3 regions of the Pantoea sp. S-LA4 genome follow, and region 2 is predicted to be linked to each of the others. Evidence: predicted binding sites of a transcription regulator. Region 2 holds the regulator's gene; each other region holds the start of a gene.

Region 1 (5,957 bases), 3.3 Mb from region 2:
ATAAGGGCCAGCGCGAGCAGCTGACCGCGCGCGAATATGCCCTGCTTTATGCCTTGCTGGAGCGTCCCGGCGCGATTCTCTCGCGCGAGCAGCTGGAGAACCGTATTTACGGCTGGGGCGACGAAGTGAGCAGCAACGCGGTTGATGTGCTGATCCACGGGATGCGGCGCAAGCTGGATAACGACGCGATTCGCAATGTACGCGGGCTGGGCTGGCGGGTGCCGGCAATATGAAACCGTTCCCCTTTATGCGTTCGTTACGCAATAAATTACTCAGTACGCTGCTGATTATTCATCTGCTGATGATTGGCGGCGTCACCTGGTACTTCTTCAGCTGCTATGGCGACATGGTCGGCACCATGAAGGACGATCAGCTGTCGAAAATCGCCGATGCCTGGTCGACCAACAAGCAGATGCCGGCACTGATGCCGATGCTCATTCCGCCTGACAAGGCGAAGAGCGCTTTTGTGGTGCAGCTGTGGGATAACCAGGGCCGGCTGCGTGCCAGCTCGTGGCCGGAACTGCACGCACCGCTGCAAGCCCAGCGCGGTTACCGCGATGTCGATGTGGGCCATTGTGATGACTGCGAATGGCGTATCTATACCCGACCCGGTCAGCCTGGCAGTGAGATCAAGACCATTCAGGTGATGCACAACCTCAGCTACATGAAAGCGCTGATGGTCAAACGGGCGCTGTCGGCGATCATTCCGTTGATCCTGATGATGCCGCTGTCGCTGCTGGTGATCTGGCTGGTGGTGCGGAAGATCACCCGCGATCTGCAGGTCGCCTCGCGGCAGATCGCGGCGCAGGAGACGCATCATCCGCACAATGTCTCACCGGAAGGCTTGCCGGATGAGATCCTGCCGCTGGTTGCCGCGTATAACGCGTTGCTGAATAAGCTGCGCGAGGCCTGGTCATCCCAGCGGCAGTTCCTGGAAGATGCCGCTCACGAACTGCGAACCCCGGTCACCGCTGTCACGCTGCAGCTGGAGAATCTGCGTCAGCATATTCAGCCGGGCGAGGCCAGCCGGCAGTTCAGTCAGCTCGAAGCGGGCGTGACGCGTACCCGTCACCTGGTGACCCAGTTGCTGAACGTCTCCCGTCAGGAAGATCAAAGCGTGGTGGCCAGCATTGAGCAGATTGAACTGGAAGATCTGCTGAAAGAGAGCATTGAGCAGTTGATGGTGGTGGCCGATAAACGCGGCATCGATATCGGCTTTAACGGCTCGACCCAGTATCGCCTGCAGGCCAGCCGCTCTGAACTGCGTAGCCTGTTCGACAACCTGATTGGTAACGCCATGTTGCATACGCCGGAAGGGAGCCTGGTGGATGTTCTGCTGCATCGGGTGGCGGGCAAGACGGTGGTGGATATTGTCGATAACGGACCAGGTATGCCGGAATCCTTTATTGAACGCGCCTTTGACCGTTTCACCCGTTCCCCTGACGTTAAAGCGCAGGGCAGCGGTCTGGGTTTATCGATTGTGCGCAGCGTTGCGCAGAAGCATCAGATTCATGTCGCCCTTTCCAATTGCCTGACGCCACAGGGTGCAATTTGTGGTTTGCAGGTCCGCGTCACTTTTCCCTGATCCCGCACGTTTGATCGCGAACCAGACAACGTAAACGGTTGCCTGGTTCCGTTCGATCACCGCCATTATTGTGAAGCACGTCACATTTTCACTGAATTGTAATGCAACACTTTTTGACAAACGTGAGCAAAATCTATTTTCTATCGCTATGTTGCAGGCACGCTACGCGGGCTGGAAACTGGCTGTTATGTCCTGAATAACTCACTCCCCACCCCGGGATCGACTTCTCTCTGACTGCGCCTGCTGTGCAGCGGTCAAAAGCATGTGGTTAATGATAATGAAATTCAAAACGTTGATAGCAGGTGCCGTACTGGCATGTTCCTGGACGGGTGTTGCGCAAGCCGCTGATAGCGATCCGCAATATCTGTCCGACTGGTGGCATCAGAGCGTAAACGTGGTGGGCAGCTACCACACGCGCTTCGGGCCGCAGTTTAACAACGACGTTTATCTGGAATATGAAGCGTTTGCCAAAAAAGACTGGTTCGATTTCTACGGTTATCTCGATCTGACCAACTTCTTCGGCGCGGGTAACAGCAACGCCAACGGTATTTTTGACCACGGTTCGCCGATGTTTATGGAGATTGAACCGCGCTTCTCGATCGACAAACTGACTGGCACCAGCCTGGCCTTTGGTCCGTTCAAAGAGTGGTATTTCGCCAACAACTACATCTACGACATGGGCCGCAACAGCGATAACCGCCAGAATACCTGGTATATGGGTCTGGGCACCGATATCGATACTCACAGCGATGTGGGTCTGTCACTGAACGTCTATGCCAAATATCAGTGGGAAAACTACGGTGCGGCAAATGAAAACAGCTGGGATGGCTATCGCTTCAAGGTGAAATACTTTGTGCCGATCACCACGCTGTGGGGCGGTAACCTTGGCTATGTCGGCTTCACCAACTTTGACTGGGGTTCCGATCTCAACGAGAAAGGCGGTTCGTCGCGCACCAGTAACTCAATCGCTTCAAGCCATATTCTGTCGCTGGGTTACGATCACTGGCACTTCTCAGCCGTGGCGCGTTACTTCCACAATGGCGGTCAGTGGGCGGATGGGCAGGAGCTGAACTTCGGTAACGGTCCGTTTGAAGTGAAATCGACCGGCTGGGGTTACTACCTGGTGGCGGGTTACAACTTCTGATGAGCGGGCGGCTGGCTGCAAGGCTGGCCGTGCTCAGGCGACCCTAAAACGGCGCCGCTGTCACCGGCGCCGATCCCGCATCCTGCTTTATTCCTGCGGCTTCACCACGTTGATGCGCCACGGAATGCCGAACTGATCGATAAACATCGCAAATCCATTTGACCAGAACGTCTCCTGCCACGGGGTCGTCACTTTGCCGCCCACGGACAGTTTTTCAAACCAGGTTTTGCCCTGCTCTGCATCCGTGGTGGCGAGGCTGACCGCATAGCCGGCGTGATCCGAGGCCGGCGGCTTCTGCGTGTTACCGTCGCTCAGCATCAACTCTCCCTGACCGATACGCAGATGCGCGTGCATGATTTTTTCCGGCGGCTGCGGCGGCGCAGATTGATCGCCTACCTGCTCGCCCTGCTCTGGCATATCGCCAAAGGTCATTTTCTCCAGCAGTTTCCCGCCTGTGGCCTGCAGGTAAAACTCGATTGCCTCTTCACAGCGACCATAGAGAAACAGATATGGACAGACTTGCATCGTCACCTCCGATTGTGGGTTGAACTCACATTTACGCGAATACACCAAGTGTAGACGATGAGAGAACGCTACCCGTCAGCGCTGGCAATAACGACGAAATAACTGCGCCATATAACTGCTCATCGGCGTCAGCGCGGTATCCTTACGCTGAATCAGATAAAAGATCGCTTTCGGCAGCGGTTCGTCCAGCGACAGCGCCACCAGCGAGCGGCCGAGAATGGGATCGTCGATCACATCCACCGATAAAATACTGATGAAATCGCTTTGCGCCACCAGGCTGGTACAGGCCATAAAGGTTTCGCAGGTCACCACTATTTTGGGTGCCATGCCGCGCTCGTCAAACAGATCGTGCAGTAAGCGATAGTAGCTGCCCTTGGGCGTCGGCATGGTCCAGTCCGCCTGCTGCAACTCGGCCAGCGAGCGTGCCTTCTCCAGCGGATGGCCCTTGCGCACCACCACTTTATACTCGCGCTCCATCATTCGCTCATACATCAGCTCCTGATCGAGATGACTTTGATCGTAGGTATTGATGGTGAAATCAAGCGCGCCCTGCCGCAACTCATGCACCATCGACACCAGTTGCCCTTCTACGATGCGCACCTTCACCAGCGGGTATTCACGATGAAACTGGTTAATCACCTGCGGCATGATGGTGCGCGCCACGCTGCCGCCGACGCCGATGTTCACCTGCCCGCCGCCCAGCCCCAGCCGCTGCTGGATATCCTCCTGCGCTACTCGCAACTCCGCCAGCACCAGACTGGCATGTCGAAAAAAGTTATCACCGATATCGGTTAAGACCACGCCCTGCTGACGGCGGATAAACAACCGGGCACCGAGTTCACGCTCCAGTTCCTGAATCGCTTTGGTTAATGCCGGCTGCGAAAGCCCGGAAAGACGGCTTGCCGCCCGGATGCTGCCCTGGCGTGCCACGTCAACAAAGGCGCGCAGCTGATGAAGTTTAAGGTTGGCAGTCATAGTTTTTGTGATAACCGTTGTTTATCAGTCACAAGATATTCGCATCTTATGCCGGCTAATACCATTGTGTAGATTCGAGGCAGTGCGTAAAAAACCAACAGTAAGGACAGTGCCGATGAATACCCTTTCCGACCTTATCAGCGCCCGGCTGGCGCAGCTCAAAAGCTGGCGCCGGGAGTTCCATCATTACGCGGAATCTGGCTGGCTGGAGTTCCGTACCGCCACGCGGGTCGCCGACGAGCTGCACAAGCTGGGTTATCACCTGCAACTGGGCCGTGAGGTGATCGACGCCGATGCGCGCATGGGCTTACCCAGCGAGACCGTGCTGCAGCAGCAGGAAGCCCGGGCGCTGCAGCAGGGCGCGTTACCGCAGTGGATCAACCACTTCTCCGGCGGTTTTTGCGGCATCGTTGCCACGCTGGAAACCGGTCGTCCCGGCCCGGTGATCGGCTTCCGGGTCGATATGGACGCGCTCGATCTCAATGAGAGTCAGGCGGAAGATCACCTGCCACAGCGTGAAGGCTTCGCCTCCTGCAATCCCGGCATGATGCACGCCTGCGGACACGACGGCCACACTACCATCGGCCTCGGCCTCGCCTCGGTGCTGATGGCGATGAAAGATCAGCTGAGCGGCACGATTAAACTCATTTTCCAGCCCGCCGAAGAGGGGGTTCGCGGTGCCAGAGCGATGGTGGCGGCTGGCGTGGTGGATGATGTTGATCTGTTTACCGCTATCCATCTCGGCACCGGCGTGCCAGCGGGTGAGCTGGTGTGTGGCAGCGACAGCTTCCTCGCCACCACCAAACTCGACGTCAATTTCACCGGCGTCGGCGCGCATGCCGGTGGTCGACCGGAAGAGGGCCGCAATGCCCTGCTGGCGGCGGCTCAGGCAACGCTGGCGCTGCACGGTCTTACCCAGCACAGCGGCGGTGTGGCGCGTGTCAACGTTGGCGTACTGCAGGCCGGTACCGGACGTAACGTGGTGCCCGACTGTGCGCTGCTGAAAGTCGAAACCCGCGGCGTCACCAATCAGGTTAACGATGACATCTACCAGCAGGCGCTGCGGGTCATCGCTGGCGCGGCGGCGATGTATGGCGTTGAGCACCAGGTCACGCTGATGGGGGCCGCCCGCAGCTGCACCCCAACCCAGCCGTGGGTCGATTTTATCCATCAGCAGGCAGAGGCGCTCGGCATCTTCGATTCGGTGGTCGATCGTAAGGCCCAGGCGGCCGGATCGGAAGATGCCACTTACATGATGGAGCGGGTGAAGCAACGCGGCGGGCAGGCTTCGTATGCCATCTTCGGCTGCGATCTGGCGGCGGGTCACCATAACGCGAAGTTCGACTTTGATGAGCAGGTGATGCCCGTGGCGATCGCGATGCTGGCAACCCTGGCGCTGAATCAGGCGCAGTTTGACGGAGGCCGATGATGGAAGCGTTCATTGCTGATTATATCGACCGTCATCAGGCGCGCTTCAGCGCACTCAGCGACGCCATCTGGGATACGCCGGAGACCCGCTTTGCCGAGACCCGCTCCTGCGCGCTGCTGGCCGATGCGCTGGCGGCGGAGGGCTTCACGGTAGAACGCGGCGTGGGCGGCCTGGATACCGCCTTTATTGCCAGCTTCGGCAGCGGTAAACCGGTGATTGCCATCCTTGGCGAGTTTGATGCGCTGGCGGGCCTGAGCCAGCAGGCGGGATGCGCCCGCCCGCAACCGCTGGAGGCCAAC
Region 2 (5,957 bases):
CTGGCGGTGGTGATGCATTTCCGCGGCTGCAGCGGCGAACCTAACCGGCAGAACCGCATCTATCACTCCGGCGAAACCGAAGATGCGCGCTATTTCCTGCACTGGCTGCAATCCCGCTGGAGCCGGGTTCCGACCGTCGCGGTGGGCTTTTCACTGGGCGGCAATATGCTGGGTTGTCTGCTGGGCCAGCAGGGGTCGGATGCGCCGGTTGATGCCGGCGTCATTGTCTCTGCGCCGCTGATGCTGGAACCGTGCAGCATCAGACTGGAGCGCGGTTTCTCGCGCTTTTATCAATACTACCTGCTGGCCCAGCTAAAGAAGAATGCGCGGCGCAAACTGCACGCCTGGCCAGAAACCTTGCCGGTCAATCTGGCGCAACTGAAAGCGTTGCGGCGTCTGCGTGACTTCGATGATGCGATCACCGCTCGCGCCCACGGTTTTATCGATGCCGCTGATTACTATCGGCGTGCCAGCGCCCTGCCCTGGCTGAAACAGGTCGCTAAGCCGCTGCTGATCATTCATGCCAAAGATGACCCGTTCATGAGTGATGAGGTGATACCGCACAGCAGCCAATTATCTGCCACTATTACTTATCAGCTGACCCCACACGGCGGTCACGTTGGCTTTGTCGGCGGGACATTGCGCCAGCCCGAAATGTGGCTTGAACAGCGCATACCCCAATGGATGACCCCTTTTCTGGATACCTGACGTTGTGATTATTCCCTGGCAACAGGTCTCACCTGAGACCCTCGAAAATCTGATTGAAACCTTCGTGCTGCGTGAAGGCACCGACTACGGCGAGCAGGAGCGCAGCCTGAACGAAAAAGTGGCTGACGTCCGCCGCCAGCTGGAAACCGGTGAAGTGGTGCTGGTGTGGTCGGAGCTGCATGAATCGGTCAATATTATGCCGCGCAAAGAATTTCGCGGCTGATGCGCCGATCGGCAATTCATGGTAACAATGCCCATGGCCCGACCTCACAGGGAGCTTTTTTATGTCTGCACGCCATCCGATAATTGCCGTCACCGGTTCCAGCGGCGCGGGAACCACCACCACCAGCCTCGCGTTCCGTAAAATCTTTCAGCAGCTCGATCTGCACGCTGCCGAACTGGAAGGCGACAGTTTTCATCGCTTCACCCGGCCGGAAATGGATATGGCGATCCGCAAAGCGCGCGATCTGGGCCGTCATGTCAGTTACTTCGGTCCGGAAGCCAATGACTTTGGCCTGCTGGAGCAGAGCTTTAAACAGTATGGGCTCAACGGTGAGGGCCAGTCGCGTAAATACCTGCATACCTATGACGAAGCCGTTCCGTGGAATCAGGTACCCGGTACCTTTACGCCGTGGCAGCCGCTGCCGCAAAACACCGATATTCTGTTTTACGAAGGACTGCACGGCGGCGTGGTGACCGCCCAGCATAACGTGGCTGAGCATGTCGATTTACTGGTCGGCGTGGTACCAATTGTCAACCTGGAGTGGATTCAGAAGCTGGTGCGTGACACCAGCGAACGCGGCCATTCGCGGGAAGCGGTGATGGACTCGGTGGTGCGCTCGATGGAAGATTACATCAACTTCATTACGCCGCAGTTCTCGCGCACTCACCTTAACTTCCAGCGCGTGCCGACGGTGGATACCTCGAACCCGTTTGCCGCCCGTGCTATTCCGTCACTGGATGAGAGTTTCGTGGTGATCCACTTCCAGGCGCTGGACGATATCGACTTCCCTTACCTGCTGGCGATGCTGCAGGGATCGTTTATCTCGCACATTAATACGCTGGTGGTGCCGGGCGGAAAGATGGGGCTGGCGATGGAGTTGATCATGGGACCACTGGTGAAGCGACTGGTGGAAGGCAAGCGAATAGAATAAGAGGCCGCAGAGCGGCCCCCGCAGAGATCAGCGTTCGATCACTTCATAGCTGTGGGTAATGGTGACGCCTTTGCCCAGCATGATGGCAACCGAGCAATATTTTTCTGCAGAAAGATCCACCGCGCGTGAGACCGCTTTATCCTGGAGCGCTTTGCCGCTAACGATAAAGTGCAGGTTGATGTGCGTAAAGATTCGCGGCGCCTCTTCACGACGTTCTGAGGTCAGTTTCACTTCACAATCAGCCACATCGTTGCGGCCTTTTTGCAGAATTGAAACCACGTCGATGGCGCTACATCCGCCCGCCGCCATCAGCACCATCTCCATTGGGCTGGGCGCTTTATCACCCGAATTGCCATCCATTAATACCTGATGGCCGGACGACGACTCACCGAGGAATGTCAGCCCTTCTACCCATTTCACTCTTGCCTGCATGATTTTCGCTCCAGAATATGCGGTTTTGCCGTCAGAGTACGCTTTCGCCTGGTAAACAGCAATCCAGAGAAATCCGCTGTTAGCTGAAGCGAGACAACAGAAGACAGTCGGCAAAAGCTGTGCTACAAACAGTGCTGAAAATATTTTTCGTCACCCGATGGCGAAGCCGGGAAGAATGATGCGCACTGCGCCGAATGCAGCCCGAATAATTTCCTGTAAGGGAAACGCTTGAAGCTTTCATCGCCTGACAGGGAAAACTGCCCCCTGTATTTTGGGCACGATTACAACAGAGGATAATAGCGAATGGTTCTCGGCAAACCGCAAACAGACCCTACACTCGAATGGTTCCTGTCCCATTGCCATATTCACAAGTATCCATCCAAAAGTACGCTGATTCACCAAGGTGAAAAAGCAGAAACGCTTTACTACATCGTGAAAGGTTCCGTCGCGGTTCTGATTAAAGATGAAGAAGGCAAAGAGATGATTCTTTCTTACCTGAATCAGGGCGATTTTATTGGCGAGCTTGGCCTGTTCGAAGAAGGTCAGGAGCGCAGCGCCTGGGTACGTGCGAAAACCGCGTGCGAAGTGGCGGAGATTTCCTACAAGAAATTCCGTCAGCTGATCCAGGTTAACCCCGATATCCTGATGCGACTCTCGTCGCAGATGGCGCGTCGCCTGCAGGTTACGTCTGAAAAAGTGGGTAACCTCGCTTTCCTCGACGTCACCGGACGCATTGCTCAGACTCTGCTTAACCTGGCGAAGCAGCCAGATGCCATGACGCATCCCGACGGCATGCAAATTAAAATTACTCGTCAGGAAATTGGCCAAATCGTTGGTTGCTCACGTGAAACCGTGGGCCGTATTTTGAAGATGCTGGAAGATCAGAACCTGATCTCCGCACACGGCAAAACCATCGTCGTTTACGGCACCCGCTAATTCCTGTCACCCACGGCGTGATGGCAACATCGCGCCGTTATTGTTTGTGTTGGGCCGATGTGGCGTCGAATTATTTACCATCCTGAAGTCAATTACGCCTTGCGGCAAACGCTGGTGCTCTGTCTGCCAGTGGCGCTGGGCTGGCTGGCTGGCGACCTGCAAAAAGGTCTGCTGTTCTCGTTAGTCCCCGCCTGTTGCAATATCGCCGGTCTGGATACCCCGCATAAACGTTTCTTCAAACGCCTGATTGTTGGCGGCAGCCTGTTTGCGCTCGGCAGTTTTCTGATTCAGTGGCTGACGCTGCACGCGATTCCTTTGCCGCTGATTCTGTTCGCGATGCCGCTGCTGCTGGGCGTCACCGGTGAAATTAGCCCGTTGCACGGCCGTCTGTTGCCGGGCTCGCTGATCGCCGCCATCTTCACGCTGAGTCTGATTGGCCGTATGCCGATCTACGTACCGCCGCTGCTCTATATCGCCGGCACGCTGTGGTACGGGCTGTTTAACTGGTTCTGGTTCTGGCTGTGGAAAGAGCAGCCGATGCGCGAAAGCCTGAGCCTGATCTACCGTGAACTGGCCAACTATTGCGACGCCAAATATACCCTGCTGACCCAGCTGACCGATCCGGAAAAGGCCCTGCCACCGCTGCTGGCGCGTCAGCAAAAAGTGGTCGATCTGATCACCACCTGTTACCAGCAGATGCACATGCTGTCCGCCAGTCGGGATCACAGCCATAAGCGGCTGACCCGTGCTTTTCAGGTGGCGCTGGATCTGCAGGAACATATCTCGGTCAGCCTGCATCAGCCGGAAGAGGTGCAGAAACTGGTGGAGCAGAGCCATGCGGAAGCGGTGATCCGCTGGAATGCTCAGACCATCTCGGCCCGCTTACGGGTGCTGGCGGATAACATTCTCTATCACCAGTTACCCGATCGGTTTGGCATGGAGAAGCAGCTCGGCGCGCTGGAAAAAATTGCCCGCCAGCATCCTGATAATCCGGTGGGAAATTTCTGTCTTTATCACTTTAACCGCATCGCGCGGGTGCTGCGTACGCAAAAGCCGCTCTATCAGCGTGACCTGATGGCCGATCGCCAGCGCCGTCTGCCGCTGCTGCCGGCGCTGCGCAGTTATCTTTCCTGGCGTTCGTCTGCACTGCGCACCGCCGGTCGTTTTGCCGTGATGCTGATGCTGGGCAGTGCGCTGGCGCTGTTTTTCAATATTCCGAAGCCCTACTGGATTCTGATGACCATTATGTTCGTCAGCCAGAACGGCTACAGCGCCACCCGGGTTCGTATTCAGCACCGGGCGCTGGGCACTTTTGTCGGACTGGTGATTGCCGCCGCCACCTTACGTCTCGCAGTACCGGAGTCGCTGGTGCTGATGATCATGCTGGTGATCACTTTTATCAGCTACCGCTTTACCCGCCAGTTTTACGGCTGGTCGATGATTGGCTTCACGGTGACGGCGGTCTACTCGCTGCAACTGCTGTCGCTGAATGGCGCGCAGTTCCTGCTGCCGCGCCTGATGGATACCCTGATGGGCTGCCTGATCGCCTTCGGCGGGATGCTGTGGCTCTGGCCGCAGTGGCAGAGCGGCTTGCTGCGACAGAACGCCCATGACGCGCTGGAAACTTACCAGGATGCGCTGCGGCTGCTGCTGGGCGCGGAACAGTCGCCGGAGAAGCTCGCTTATCAGCGGGTGCGGGTTAATCAGGCGCACAATGCGCTGTTTAACTCCCTGAACCAGGCGATGCAGGAACCGGCTTTTAACGCCCAGTATCTCAAGGATATGCGGCTGTGGGTCACCCATAGCCAGTTCATTGTTGAGCACATCAATGCGATGACGATACTGGCGCGGGAACATACCATGCTGACCGCCACGCTGGCGGAGCGCTATCTGCAGTCGTGCGAAATTGCGCTGCAACGTTGCCAGCAGCGGCTGGAATATGATGGTGCCAGTTCGCAGGTCAATCTGCTGGATGAGCTGGAAAATATTAATGAAGGGCCGGTGACGGTGCTGGAGCAGCATGTGCGCCGCATTCTGGATCATCTGAGCGTGATGCACACCATTTCATCGCTGGCGTGGAGCCAGCGACCACAGCATGGCCGCTGGCTGATCAGACGGTTACGCAAAAACTAAATCAGCCGGCGATCACCTTACCGACGGCGGTCGCAAAGCGACGCATACCCTCTTCGATATCGGCGGGCTCGATGATCAGTGAAGGCGCGAAACGCATCACGTCGGTGCCAGCCACCAGCACCATCACGCCTTCCGCGGCGGCGGCATTCAGAATGTCACGCGCCTTGCCGGCGTGTTGCGGCTTCAGCGCCGCGCCAATCAGCAGGCCTTTACCACGAATGTCGCTGAACAGATCGTATTTTGCATCTATCGCCTGCAGCGCGCTGACAAACTGCTGACGCCGGAGATCAACGCCTTCCAGCACCTCAGGGGTATTGATAATATCCAGCGCCGTTTCCGCAATGGCGCAGGCCAGCGGATTGCCGCCATAGGTCGTGCCGTGCACGCCGGGTGCCATAGTCGAGGCGATCTCGTTAGTGGTCAGCATGGCGCTGACCGGAAAACCGCCGCCCAGCGCTTTGGCAGAGGTCAGAATATCGGGCTGCACACCGTAATGCTCATAGGCAAACAGCTTGCCGCTGCGTCCCATGCCGCTCTGCACTTCATCCAGCACCAGCAGCGCCTGATGCTGATCGCACAGGTCACGCAGCCCCT
Region 3 (5,957 bases), 2.0 Mb from region 2:
TAAATACGGATGGTTAGCGTTATCCGTTACGAATTATAAACGTGTCTGAGGAGATGACCACTTGATGCTTTATTCACCACGCACTCTGTTGCGCATTTTGCCCCTTGCCAGCGTATTGCTGGCTGCCTGTAGCGTGAACAAACCGCAAGGTCCGGGTCCCAGCGTAACTGCGCCACAGTGGCAACAGCATCAGCAGGCAGTATCGAAAGTCACGCATTATCAGACGCGCGGCGCTTTTGCTTACCTTTCTGACAAGCAAAAAGTCTACGCACGCTTTAACTGGCAGCAGACCGCGCCCGATCGTTATCGCCTGTTGCTGACCAATCCGCTCGGCAGCACCGAGTTGCAGCTGGATGCCCAGGGTACAGTGGTGCAGATCGTTGACAACAAAGGCAAACGCTACGTCAGCAACGACGCGCAGAAGATGATTTCGCAGCTGACCGGGATGAATATTCCGCTGGCTAACCTGCGTCAGTGGATGATGGGTCTGCCAGGCGAAGCCACCGACTATCAGCTTAATGAGAACTACCAGCTGCGCAGCCTGAACTACAGCCGTGATGGCCAGAGCTGGCAGGTGTCGATTGCCGGTTACGACAGCAAAGTGACGCCGCCGCTGCCCGCCAGTCTGGAGCTGAAAGAAGGCGATCAGCGGATTAAACTGCGTATGGACAGCTGGACCGTTCAATGATCACCTACTGGCCATCACCGGCAAAACTGAACCTTTTTCTCTACATCACCGGCCGTCGTCCCGACGGCTATCACAACCTGCAGACGCTGTTTCAGTTTCTCGATTATGGCGACAGGTTGCAGATTACGGTCGATCAGAGCGATCGCATCCAGCTGCTGACGCCGGTCGCAGGCGTGGCCGAGGCGGATAACCTGATCGTCCGGGCGGCCGAACGCTTAAAACAGGCGGCTCAGGCGAAGCAGACGCTGCCCGCCCAGGCTGGCGCGCAGATTGCCATTGAGAAGCGTTTGCCGATGGGTGGTGGTCTCGGCGGCGGCTCATCCAACGCGGCAACCGTGCTGGTGGCGCTCAATCATCTGTGGCAAACCGGCCTGACGCCGGATGAACTGGCGGCCATTGGCGTGCAGCTCGGTGCCGACGTTCCGGTGTTCGTAAAAGGCTTCGCCGCCTTTGCTCAGGGTGTCGGTGAACAACTTCAGCCCGCAGAGCCGGAAGAAAAGTGGTATCTTGTCGCCCATCCCGGCGTGAGTATCAGCACCCCGGCAGTCTTCAACGACCCCGCGCTGACGCGAGACACGCCGGTGCGCAGTTTAGCGACGCTTTTATCCTCACCCTTCGCTAATGATTGTGAAGCAGTGGTAAGAAAACGTTTTCGCGAGGTTGAAGAGCTTGTTTCCTGGCTGCTAGAATACGCGCCGTCGCGCCTGACTGGCACTGGCGCTTGTGTGTTTGCTGAATTTGACACCGAGTCTGCTGCTCGTCAGGTGCTGGAACTTGCCCCGAATGGGGTGCGCGGATTTGTAGCCCGAGGCGTAAATGTTTCGCCGCTACAGCGTGCCCTGCGAGGCGATTAGCGAATGCGTGACAGTGTCACCCCGTTCCAGACACTGCACGTTTCGCATCAACACACCCGTGTGAACGCCCATGACCGTATTCGCCGGTTACTGTCGTGCCGTTCATTCTCTGGACGCAAAGCCTGAGGTTCTTCTCGTGCCTGATATGAAGCTATTTGCTGGTAACGCCACCCCGGAACTAGCACAACGTATTGCCAACCGCCTTTACACCAGTCTGGGAGACGCCGCCGTTGGTCGTTTCAGTGACGGTGAAGTGAGCGTACAGATTAACGAAAATGTACGCGGTGGTGATATTTTCATCATCCAGTCCACCTGTGCTCCCACCAACGATAATCTGATGGAACTGGTTGTGATGGTCGACGCGCTGCGTCGTGCTTCTGCTGGTCGTATTACCGCAGTCATCCCCTACTTTGGTTATGCCCGTCAGGATCGCCGCGTGCGCTCCGCGCGTGTACCTATTACCGCTAAAGTAGTGGCAGACTTCCTTTCCAGCGTCGGTGTTGACCGTGTTCTGACGGTTGACCTGCACGCCGAGCAGATCCAGGGCTTCTTCGACGTCCCGGTTGATAACGTATTTGGCAGCCCGATTCTGCTGGAAGACATGCTGCAGATTGGTCTGGAAAACCCGATTGTTGTTTCTCCCGATATTGGTGGCGTAGTGCGTGCCCGTGCTATCGCTAAACTGCTGAACGACACCGATATGGCAATCATCGATAAACGCCGCCCGCGCGCGAACGTTTCTCAGGTGATGCACATTATTGGTGACGTTGCTGGCCGCGACTGCGTGCTGGTCGACGACATGATCGACACCGGCGGCACGCTGTGTAAAGCGGCTGAAGCGTTGAAAGAGCGCGGTGCGAAGCGCGTATTTGCTTACGCAACGCACCCAATCTTCTCAGGCAACGCGGTTGAAAACCTGCGTAAGTCGGTGATCGACCAGGTGATTGTCTGCGATACCATTCCGCTGTCTGAAGAGATGAAGTCACTGCCGAATGTGCGCACCCTGACTTTGTCTGGCATGCTGGCTGAAGCGATTCGCCGCATCAGTAACGAAGAGTCAATCTCGGCGATGTTCGAGCATTAATCTTCGCGAAACCGGGCTTCATGCCCGGTTTTTTTCATCTGTGCGACGGCCCGATTAACTCGCTGCCTTTAGTGATATTCCCGCGATAAATTTCCCCGAAATCGGTTATTTTCAACGCCACCCACTCTTTTAGTAAAACGCCGCATTCCTCACTTCTGCCCCAGACGGTTAAGTGATAATTTGCTGCGCACTTTTCATCACAACGCCACCACTATGACTCTGGATATCTATACGCTATTTATTTGTGAGCTCTACGTGTTGGGTTTTTTAAGCATCATCATGGTTTTTGCCTGGATGGGATCGCAATACGATCGCGTGCTGGGTTTTACCTGTCTGTCGCTTATTTTTACCCTGGTGGCGGTGTTTTTTAGCAGTTTACGCAGCAGCGGAATGCAGTTTCTGCCGGTTGCCGCCGGCAATGTGCTGGTGATGCTGGCCTATGGCGGCTTACTCAATGCCTTTCGCTTATTCTGCGGTAAAAAGATCGGCACCGGCTGGCTGCTGGGCGCACTGCTCTGGGCGATCCTCTGCTGTTTTCCAGCGTTCTACTACAGCTTACCCAAGCGGGTGCTGGTGCTGTGCATCGCCTGTGTTGCATACACGGCGGCGCTGATCCAGTTGTTATGGCTGGCCCGTGATTCGCTGAAAGTCACCTTCTGGCCCGCGCAACTGCTGCTGTGGATCCATCTGCTGTTTCATCTGGCGCGGATGCTGCTGGACAAGGCGATACCGACCCGCCTGCACGGTGCGATTGGCGGGTCTGACTTTTCGGTTTATGTGATTCTGGAATCGATTCTGTTTGTCATCGGCCTGACCTTCACCATTCTGGCGATGGTCAATGAGCGCACCCAGATCGCCTACAAATACGCCTCACTGCACGATCCGCTGACCAGCGTCTGGAACCGGCGGGCGCTGTTTCTTGAGGCAGAGAAAATCGTGGCGCGCTGCCATCGGCAGAACCGCCCGTTTACTGCGGTGCTGTTCGACCTCGATCACTTTAAAAGCGTCAATGACCGTTATGGACACCATCAGGGCGACCAGATTTTGATCGACTTTTGCCAGTTAGTGACCGGACTGATCCCGGTTGAAGGACGTTTTGCCCGACTGGGCGGTGAGGAGTTTGCAGCGATTATTCCGGCAGGTGCAGAGGAAGCACAGGCCTGGTGTGAAGCGATTCGTTTGGCGACCAGTCAGTCACAAACCAGCGCCGTAGACTATACGGTCAGCATTGGATTTGCCACGGCGACCCGTCGTCAGCACCGCTTCGAGGATTTACTGGCGCTGGCCGATGAGGCGCTTTATCGCGCCAAAGCCAGCGGCAGAAATCGTACTGAACAGCAGCCGATATCGGCAGCCATCCGTTAGTGATGGGTGTGATGAGACCGACGGCAGCGTTTGTCGTAATGACGCAGCCAGTAATAACGATCTTCCACTTTTTCACGACCGCTGACGCGTGCGCCGACCAGCCACAGCAGCGCGCCGATAAAAATACTGAACATCGCACCGTGCGCCAGAAACTGTGGCAGATGAAGCGACGGTAACTGGTTGATAATTGAATAGCCAACACCCAGTACCATTGTGAGTAATCCCAGTACCATCAAACTATTACCCGCGACGCGACAATGTTGATGTTTCATGTTGCACCTCCATCCTTATGAGCCGATTAAAACCGCACACAATGTTAAGTTGCCATAAGTTTAGGCAATGGCTGACGGCAACGTTGCGGGCCGGATCACACAACCGCCATAAACTTGTGACTGGATCTGATTGCAGCTTATTGATTTAGATGAAAAATGATTAATCACCGTTCTGAATCACTTTAACGGTATGCGCTTTGTCATCTCGCCTGCGGCGAAGTAAACTAACGCCCTTTGGCAATAACAGCAGGATATTCATTGTGAGCAGCATTAAACTGATTGTGGGTCTTGCCAATCCCGGCGCTGAATATGCCGCCACGCGCCATAATGCCGGTGCCTGGTATCTGGATTTACTGGCTGAGCGCCACAATCAGTCACTGAAAGAGGAAGGTAAATTCTTCGGCTATACCGCCCGTCTGGCGATCGCCGGAGAAGATGTGCGCTTGCTGGTGCCGACCACTTTTATGAACCTGAGCGGCAAAGCGGTGGCCGCAATGGCGACCTTCTATCGCATTGCACCGGAAGAGATTCTGGTGGCCCACGATGAACTCGACTTGCCGCCAGGCGTAGCGAAGTTTAAGCAAGGCGGCGGGCATGGTGGCCATAATGGGCTGAAGGACATCATCAGTAAGCTAGGCAACAACAATAACTTCCACCGTCTGCGCATCGGCATCGGTCATCCGGGCGATCGCAATAAGGTAACCGGATTTGTGCTGGGCAAACCGCCCGCCAGTGAGCAGAAACTGATTGATGACGCCATTGATGAAGCGGTGCGCTGCACCGAACTGTGGCTGAAAGAAGATCGCATCAAGGCGATGAACCGGCTGCACGCTTTCAAGCCTGCTTAATCGCCCGAATCGTCGCGATTCTGTGTATAATGCGCGAAAATTTTCATTTCGTCTCCGACAGTGCGCCGCCGGGCGGGCTGTCCATCCAGTTATAAAGGGTATCAAACCATGGGATTCAAATGCGGTATCGTCGGCCTGCCGAACGTCGGTAAATCCACGCTGTTTAACGCGCTGACTAAAGCGGGTATCGAAGCGGCTAACTTCCCCTTCTGCACCATTGAGCCCAACACTGGCGTGGTGCCGATGCCTGACCTGCGTCTCGATCAGCTGTCTGAGATTGTTAAACCGCAGCGCGTGGTGCCTACGACCATGGAATTCGTCGACATCGCTGGCCTGGTAAAAGGCGCGTCAAAAGGTGAAGGACTGGGTAACCAGTTCCTGACCAACATCCGTGAAACCGAAGCGATCGGTCACGTGGTGCGCTGCTTTGAGAACGACAACATCATTCACGTTGCGGGCAAAGTAAACCCGGCTGAAGATATTGACGTCATCAACACCGAACTGGCGCTCTCCGATCTCGATACCTGCGAACGTGCGATTCAGCGCGTGCAGAAGAAAGCCAAAGGCGGCGATAAAGACGCGAAAGCCGAACTGGCAGCGCTGGAGAAGTGCCTGCCGCATCTCTCTGAAGCCGGTATGCTGCGTTCGCTGGATCTGGATGCTGATGAGAAAGCGGCAATTCGCTATCTGAGCTTCCTGACGCTGAAGCCGACCATGTACATCGCTAACGTCAATGAAGACGGTTTTGAGAACAACCCTTACCTTGATCAGGTGCGTGCCATCGCCGAAGCGGAAGGTTCCGTGGTGGTGCCGGTGTGTGCTGCGGTGGAATCAGATATCGCTGAG

What was found. Region 2 encodes CRP, which controls carbon source genes, mostly activating them, when cyclic AMP is high. Its sites were predicted from a motif close to ATGTGANNNNNNTCACAT; they were not measured.
Region 1: a site for CRP is predicted at 1,654-1,671, ahead of ACX3P5_RS01350 (nucleoside-specific channel-forming protein Tsx). Genes of this name have one in related genera too.
Region 3: a site for CRP is predicted at 4,347-4,364, ahead of pth (aminoacyl-tRNA hydrolase). Genes of this name have one in related genera too.

Annotation. Positions count from the first base shown of each region.
Region 1 is NZ_JBTLRC010000002.1:97,277-103,233, reverse strand. Features, by position in the region: gene ACX3P5_RS01360 (response regulator) at 1-233, shown strand, start outside; gene ACX3P5_RS01355 (sensor histidine kinase) at 230-1,585, shown strand; gene ACX3P5_RS01350 (nucleoside-specific channel-forming protein Tsx) at 1,863-2,729, shown strand; gene yjdN (VOC family metalloprotein YjdN) at 2,817-3,254, opposite strand; gene ACX3P5_RS01340 (LysR family transcriptional regulator) at 3,330-4,229, opposite strand; gene ACX3P5_RS01335 (amidohydrolase) at 4,345-5,658, shown strand; gene ACX3P5_RS01330 (M20 family metallopeptidase) at 5,655-5,957, shown strand, end outside.
Region 2 is NZ_JBTLRC010000002.1:3,398,778-3,404,734, forward strand. Features, by position in the region: gene ACX3P5_RS16880 (hydrolase) at 1-708, shown strand, start outside; gene ACX3P5_RS16885 (YheU family protein) at 713-931, shown strand; gene ACX3P5_RS16890 (phosphoribulokinase) at 993-1,862, shown strand; gene ACX3P5_RS16895 (OsmC family protein) at 1,890-2,294, opposite strand; gene crp (cAMP-activated global transcriptional regulator CRP) at 2,598-3,230, shown strand; gene ACX3P5_RS16905 (YccS/YhfK family putative transporter) at 3,288-5,363, shown strand; gene argD (bifunctional acetylornithine/succinyldiaminopimelate transaminase) at 5,365-5,957, opposite strand, start outside.
Region 3 is NZ_JBTLRC010000002.1:1,390,527-1,396,483, reverse strand. Features, by position in the region: gene lolB (lipoprotein insertase outer membrane protein LolB) at 65-688, shown strand; gene ispE (4-(cytidine 5'-diphospho)-2-C-methyl-D-erythritol kinase) at 685-1,542, shown strand; gene prs (ribose-phosphate diphosphokinase) at 1,679-2,626, shown strand; gene ACX3P5_RS07360 (GGDEF domain-containing protein) at 2,840-3,991, shown strand; gene ychH (stress-induced protein YchH) at 3,988-4,263, opposite strand; gene pth (aminoacyl-tRNA hydrolase) at 4,524-5,111, shown strand; gene ychF (redox-regulated ATPase YchF) at 5,220-5,957, shown strand, end outside.